Regions from separate parts of the Streptomyces sp. NPDC058741 genome, predicted to be linked through region 1. Evidence: riboswitches for the same ligand, from Rfam matches in the RefSeq annotation. Region 1 holds a riboswitch; the other holds the start of a gene.
What was found. A riboswitch is a leader RNA that binds a small molecule or an ion and turns the genes downstream of it on or off. The one in region 1 is predicted to bind cyclic di-AMP.
Positions count from the first base shown of each region.

Region 2: it holds a riboswitch for cyclic di-AMP, as region 1 does, so the genes downstream of both, ACFW6P_RS13295 (peptidoglycan DD-metalloendopeptidase family protein) here and ACFW6P_RS04065 (M23 family metallopeptidase) in region 1, are expected to answer to the same signal.

Region 1 covers NZ_JBHYQH010000003.1:252,423-255,942, forward strand. The annotation lists gene ACFW6P_RS04055 (dihydrofolate reductase family protein) at 1-872, shown strand, start outside; tRNA gene ACFW6P_RS04060 (tRNA-Met) at 940-1,013, shown strand; cyclic di-AMP (ydaO/yuaA leader) riboswitch at 1,313-1,469, shown strand; gene ACFW6P_RS04065 (M23 family metallopeptidase) at 1,481-2,518, shown strand; gene ACFW6P_RS04070 (hypothetical protein) at 2,633-2,806, shown strand; gene ACFW6P_RS04075 (PrsW family intramembrane metalloprotease) at 2,811-3,520, opposite strand, start outside.
Region 2 covers NZ_JBHYQH010000013.1:3,985-7,504, reverse strand. The annotation lists gene ACFW6P_RS13300 (SGNH/GDSL hydrolase family protein) at 1-118, opposite strand, end outside; gene ACFW6P_RS13295 (peptidoglycan DD-metalloendopeptidase family protein) at 357-1,280, opposite strand; cyclic di-AMP (ydaO/yuaA leader) riboswitch at 1,285-1,445, opposite strand; gene ACFW6P_RS13290 (tyrosine-protein phosphatase) at 2,114-2,911, shown strand; gene ACFW6P_RS13285 (DUF6126 family protein) at 2,929-3,048, opposite strand; gene ACFW6P_RS13280 (helix-turn-helix domain-containing protein) at 3,045-3,520, opposite strand, start outside.

The DNA of each region.
Region 1 (3,520 bases):
GCGGCACCGGCGACCTCGACCCGGAGGCCCGCTTCTGGCACACCGGCGGCGAGAAGGTCCTCTACACGACCGACCGCGGCGCCGACCGCGCCCGCGCCCTCCGTCTGGCCGCCGACGTCGTCCCCCTCGGCGCCGGCCTCGACTGGCGGCGGCTCCTGACCCACCTGCACGACGTGCGCGGCGTACGGCGGCTCATGGTCGAGGGCGGCGGCCTGATCCACACCCAGCTGCTCACCCAGGGCCTCGCCGACGAACTCCAGCTGGTCCTCGCCCCGCTCTTCGTCGGTGATCCGGAGGCGCCCCGCCTCTTCGGCCCGGGCGGCTACCAGGCCGGGCGGCTGCGGCTGCTGGAGACCCGGCGGATCGAGGACGTCGTCCTCACGCGCTACGAGCCGACCGCCCCGGGCACCGGCTCCCTCCCGGCCGCCGCCGACCACCACTGGCTGGCCCTGGCCTGCGACCTGGCCGAGCGGTGCCCGCCGTCTCGGACGGCGTTCAGCGTGGGCGCGGTGGTGGTCGCGGCCGACGGCACCGAACTGGCCCGCGGCCACTCGCGCGAGAACGGCGACCCGGTCGTGCACGCCGAGGAGGCGGCCCTGGCCAAACTCGACCCGGCCGACCCCAGGCTCCCCGGCGCCACGGTCTACAGCAGCCTGGAGCCCTGTGCCCGCCGCGCCTCCCGTCCCGCACCCTGTGCCCGGCTCATCCTCGACGCCGGTGTCCGGCGCGTCGTCACGGCCTGGCGCGAGCCGGACACGTTCGTCACGGAGGCCGACGGCAGCGGCGTGCTGGCGGCCGGAGGGGCGCAGGTCGTCGTCCTCCCCGAGCACGAGGGACGGGCCAAGGCGCCCAACCGGCACCTGCCGGGCTGACGGGCTGACGGGAGGACCCGGTGTGCGCGAGCTGTCCTGCGCATGGCGTATGCTGGTCTCACAACGACGCGGGGTGGAGCAGCTCGGTAGCTCGCTGGGCTCATAACCCAGAGGTCGCAGGTTCAAATCCTGTCCCCGCTACTGAAGGCCGAGGGCCGGAATCCGAAAGGGTTCCGGCCCTCGGTGCTTTCGCCGGCGGTCACCCCCCTTCCCTCACGCTCGGTGAGCGAACGGCCCCGCTCTGCGTAACAACTGACACACCGTCAAAAACCAGTTGCCGCAATGAAGGCGGTCAACTCGCCCGAATTTGCCCATGCGTGACGGGTAAGTCCGCGCGAAAAAAGGTTGATGATCAAGGGGAACCGCTGGAATGCGCACCGCGCGTCCATTAACGTTCGATAACGCAGCGCGGTCGTCCCAGCCGTCACAGAAGGCGGCTCCGTGCGCACGCGCCGAATCCCGCAAGGGAACCGGGGAACCACCACTTGGGGTGAATCGGGCGGATGCCGCCGTGGGAACACGGCCGGTATACGCGCGTAGGAGACCTTCCTGCTCCGAACCCGTCAGCTAACCCGGTAGGCGAGAAGGAAGGAAAGGAGTACGCCCACGTGGCGTCCAACCGGCCTGCCCCCATGGCCCCGTTCGCGACGGACCAGCGCGAGACCGAGACCTTCGGCCACAGCGCCCCCCGCACCGACGAGGGCCCGTTCCAGGAGTGGAACCCCACCGCGGAGTCCATCCGTCCCGTCCGTGGCCGGCATCGTGTCAGCAAGCAGCGCGGCGGGGGACTCGCCCGCAGCTCCACCGTCCTGGGCGTCGGCGTCATAGCCGCCGTGGGTGCGGGTGGCATGGCCACCGCCCAGACCGGCAAGCCGCCGGTGTCGATCTCCGTTCCGGACCTTCCCTCGGTGGGTTCCCTCATCTCGGACGACGAGACCTCCGAAGACGACGGCTCCACCACCCCGCTCAGCAGCCTCGGCACGACCGTCGCGGGCGGCGAGCAGGGCACCAGCGGCGCCGGCGAGGCCCTGCGCGCCCGGATCATGGCCCAGGTCGAGCACCAGCAGGACCAGATCGACACCAAGGCCGCCGAAGAGGCCGCGGCCGCCGCCGACGAGGCCGCCCGGGCCGCGGCAGCCAAGGCGGAGAAGGAGGCCGAGGCCAAGGCCGCCGAGGCCAAGCGGAAGGCCGAGGAGGAGGCCCGCGAGAAGGCCGAGGCCGAGCGGCTCGCCGCCCTCGCCAAGCAGTACACGCTGCCGACCTCCTCGTACACCATCACCTCGTCCTTCGGCCAGGCCGGCGCCTACTGGTCCTCCGGCTACCACACCGGCCTGGACTTCGCCGCCCCCACCGGCACGCCGATCAAGGCGGTGCACACCGGCACCATCACCGAGGCGGGCTGGAGCGGCTCCTACGGCTACAAGACCGTCCTCACCCTCGACGACGGCACCGAGATCTGGTACGCGCACCAGTCGTCCATCGGCGTCAGCGTCGGCCAGAAGGTCAGCACGGGCGATGTGATCGGCCGCGTCGGCGCCACCGGCAACGTCACCGGCGCACACCTCCACCTGGAGGTGCACTCCGGGGGTTCCGCGACCGGCCTCGATCCCATGGCATGGCTGCAGGGCAAGGGCCTCAACCCGTAAGCGGAGCACGCCGTTCGAAGCACCGGCAGCCCTGACGACGCCCCCCCGACGTCAGGGCTGCCGGTTTCGCCGTTCCCTGAAGGGGCCCTTCCGCCCACGGCGTCGACGTGGACCATGACGTCTCCACGCGAGCTCGGCTCCTGCGGCGCCTGGCTCGCCGACCGGCCGACGGTCGTGGCCCCGATCGCCTCCGTCCGGAGGGTGCAGCGGCCGCCCGCACTGCTGGGGGTGGGCGAGGTCGTCCCGGCCGACGCGGAGACCGAGCGGCTCACCACGGCATCGGCCTGAGGCGTCAGGAACGGTAGGGGTTGTAGGGCTGGGCGGGGTACGGCGTCTGCGGATGGCCGTACCCGTACACCCCGGGCACCGGCCAGGGCGGGGCCGGCACCGGGACCGGAGGGGCCGTGACCCGGGCCGCGTGGTCCAGGGCCGGGCGGGCCACCTCGCGGCGCCGCCACAGCTCGTGCAGCAGTTCCCGTTCCCGTACGACGAAGCCGGCACCGGCGCGGCCCAGGCGGCCCCGGTGCCGCAGGAACGCGAGGGACGTCGCGTAGGCCTCGTACCGCGCGACCTGCCGGGCCGCCGCCCGCCCGGCGTGGCGGCGGGCGTACTGGCGGGCGATGCGGCGCGCCCGCATCGAGCCGAGCGCGTACGGCTCGGCCGGGGTCAGCCAGCCCGCCACCGCGTACGCCGGCAGCTCCGTGCGCACGGTCCTCAGCTCGCGCTGCCGCGTCCAGATCACCAGCCATGTCAGCAGCCCGAAGACGGGCACCATGAACGCCCCGTACACCGCGAAGAACCCGTACTCGCCGAACGCCGACGAGCCGTTCCACATCGCGTGCATGCCCATCGCCAGCAGCAGCCCGCCCAGCGGGAAGGCGACCCGGCGCAGGTGCCGGCGGTGCGCCGAGAGCGCGGCGATGCCGAAGCCGATGCCGGTCAGCACGGTGAAGAGGGGGTGCGCGAACGGCGACATGACGATGCGCACGAAGAACGTCGCCG
Region 2 (3,520 bases), on a different contig from region 1:
GGCGGTCGGCGAGCAGGACGGCGAACCGGTCGGCCCAGCCGACGAACGCCCCGTCGGGGCCGGGGTCGCCCACGCCCTCGGTGAAGCTGTCCCCCACCGCCACGTACGACCCGATCACTGCTTTGTCGTCACTCTTCGAATCGTCTGCCACAGCCGTTCATGATTCACCGTGGAATGTGACCTACGCGACCGTAGGGAGGGGTTGACGGTCGGTGAGATAAGCCACTTCCCAAGGGTTCGCCAACTCCGGAATACACATCTCGGCAGGGGTGTTGGGGACGGGCCGAAGGCCGGACCCGGGGATCGGGGTCCGGCCTTCGGTGCGCGGGTCGGGCAGGTCGGGTTCGTACGGCCCCTCAGCCGACGGAGACGCCGTGCGAGCGCAGGTAGGCGACCGGGTCCACGTCCGAGCCGTAGTCCGGCGTGGTGCGGATCTCGAAGTGCAGGTGCGGTCCGGTGACGTTGCCGGTCGCGCCGGAGAGGCCGACCTGCTGCCCGGCGGTCACGCTCTGGCCGGCCGAGACGGAGAGCTGGGACAGGTGGGCGTACTGGGCGTAGCCGCCGTCGGCGAGCCTGAGGACGACCTGGTTGCCGTACGCGCCGCCCCAGCCGGCGGAGACGACCGTGCCCGCGCCGACGGCCTTGAGAGAGGTGCCGGTGGGGACGACGAAGTCGACGCCGGTGTGGTAGCCGCTGGACCACATGCTGCCGGACATGCGGTACGGCGTACCGACGGTGGCACCGTCCACCGGGGCGCTGTAGCCACTGGCGTTGCTGTCGGCGGCCGGCTTGGCGGCGGCGGGCTTCGCGGCGGTGCCGGCCCGGGTGGACGACTGAGCGGCGGACGACTTCTTCGCCGGCTTCTCCGCCGACGCCTTCGGCGCGGACGACTCGGTCTTCGGCGCGCTCGCCGTCTTCCTGCCGATCGACAGCTTCAGGCCCGGGTGGATCAGCGACGGGTCGTCACCCACGGCGTCGCGGTTGTCCGAGTAGAGCTTCTTCCAGCCGCCTCTGACGTTCTGGTCGTCGGCGATCTTCGCGAGGTAGTCGCCGGCCTTCACGGTGTACGTGCGGGCGGTCGCGGCCTTCTCGGTGGTCTGCTTGCCGGTGGCCGGAGCGGACTGGACGGCCTTTTCCGGAGCCGACTGCGGGGTGGCGGCGTGGGCGCCGGCGGCCCCCATGAGCGGGAGGGCGAGAGCGGCGCCGCCGGTTCCGGCGACGGCGAGGGAGCGGGTGAAACGCTGGGTTTTCGGACGACGGTGCTTACCCTTCGCGGGCATGGCGAATTCCTCTCCGGCGCCTACGAGGTGAGCTGTCGGGTTCGGACTGGAGATGCCCGGCCGCGCCGAGGCGCGGCTTAACCCCAAGCCGTTCCGGGAACCGGAACAGGCGTCTTACCTGTGGGTCCCCCGCTCCTGCCGTACACGGGTCAGTGGGTGCGGGCTCCGGGCGGCGGCAGGATTGGGCGTCCGTCCGGATTGGTGTGGAACGTAAGCGACCAGGACGCGACCGGACAAGCTTGCGGTTCCGCGTGACGGCCTTTTCCCTTGACGCGTCGCCGTGTTCGCCGTCACCGAGCGTCAGTTAAGGATCTTCACTCTTCCTCAAAAGCCTTGTTCCACAACAGTATTACGTGTACATGACGACAACACATCGTCACGGATATGACGATGGTCACGCACCTCACTCCCATCTCCTGCGCGATCGGGGCAGGTTGTGGTGAAGCAACCGAAGCTCCTCATTCGGACAGAAGGGCCACTTCACCTCAAGCCGGATGAGAATGGCGTGGAGGTCACCGCGCGCGCCGACCCGCAGTCCGCGATGGAGCAGTACGCCCCCTCGGTGAACTTAGCCCGTTTCAAGGCGTTCGGTCCCGGTCCGTGTCCGGGAGGAGTCGACGGCCGGTCCCCGGTCGTCCAGGCTCACTCCGCGCCCGACGGCATCGGCGGCCGAGGGCGTCCGGGTGGTGCGGCGTGACGGCGAGCCCGACTCCGCCGAAGCGCAGCAGCTCAAGCTGCCGGCCGGACCCGGGAGCACCCAGGCAGGCATGTCGTATCGTCGAGTGGTGCCCGCCGCCGAGCCGCGGCGGCGGCGCCGAATGGGAGGAGCCCCCGTGACGCAGCAGGTCCCGTCGACCGAGCCCCAGCTGGCCGGAGTGCGCAACTTCCGCGATGTGGGCGGACTGCCGACCGTGGACGGGCGGCGGGTCCGGCAGGGCGTGCTGTACCGCAGCGGTCACCTGGCGCACGCGACCGGTGAGGACGCCGCCTTCCTCACCACCCTGGGCCTGCACACGATCTTCGACTTCCGCAACGCGGCCGACCAGAAGCTGGAAGGTCCGGACGTCGCGCTGCCCGGCGTGCGCAATGTGAACCTGCCGCTGAGCGACCCGGCCGACGGCGCCGAGTTCTGGAAGATGGTCCGCGACGGCGACCTGGACCAGCTGCGCTCGATCCTCGCGGACGGCAAGGGCGCGGCCCGGATGATCGCCTCCTACCGCATGATCATCAAGGAGCGCACGGCAGAGCACTCCCACGTGCTGCACGCGCTCGCGGAGGACAGCGTGCCGGTGCTGATGCACTGCGCGGCGGGCAAGGACCGCGCGGGCCTGTCCGTGGCGGTGACGCTGCTCGCGGTGGGCGTGGAGCGCGACGCGATCGTCGACGACTACCTGAAGTCCAACGCCAAGCACCGCCGCTACAAGGTGCACCGCAGCAGCTCGCACGCCTCGGCCTACTCCCCCGAGGTGATGGAGCTGCTCAGCCCCCTCTTCGACGCCCGTGCCGAGTACCTGACGACGGCCTTCGAGACCATCGAGGAGACGTGGGGCGGTGTCGACGTGTACCTGGAGCAGGGGCTGGGGCTCACCCCGGAGACCCGGGAACGGCTGCGCGAGCGGCTCCTCGACTGAGGGCCCGGGTCGCGGACCTAGCGGCTCCCCGCCTCGAACAGGAAGTACACGAACGCCGCGAAGACGTGCCCCATGACGAGGTAGATGAACAGCCGCACCCACAGGGCGCGCGGGAACTTGTCCTCGATGTCGCTCATGACGGGTCTCCAGGGGTGTGGCCCAGGCACAGGGCGGCCGTGGGGCTCTGCAGCAGGGTGTGGACGAAGAGCAGGTCGACGCCGTCGTGGTCCTCGGCGGCGATGCGGTGCGGGGTCAGCGAGTCGAAGTGCGCGCTGTCGCCCGGCGACAGCCGGTGCGTGGTGTCGCCGAGGCGCAGCCGCAGCCGGCCGCGCAGCACGTGGAGCCACTCCTCGCCGGGATGGACGCGCACCACGTCGCCCTGGGAGCCGTACGGGACGTGCACCCGCAGGGCCTGCATACCGCGCCCCGAGGCACCGGCCTGCCAGTAGGTCCAGCCGCCGGCCGCGGTCGGTTCCATGTCGGCGGAGCGCACGACGGCGTCCCGGCCGGCGGCCGTCTCGCCGAGCAGTTCGGAGACCGTCGTACCGTAGACCCGGGCGAGCGTGAGCAGCATCGGCAGCGAGGGCTGGCGCTGCCCGGTCTCCAGGC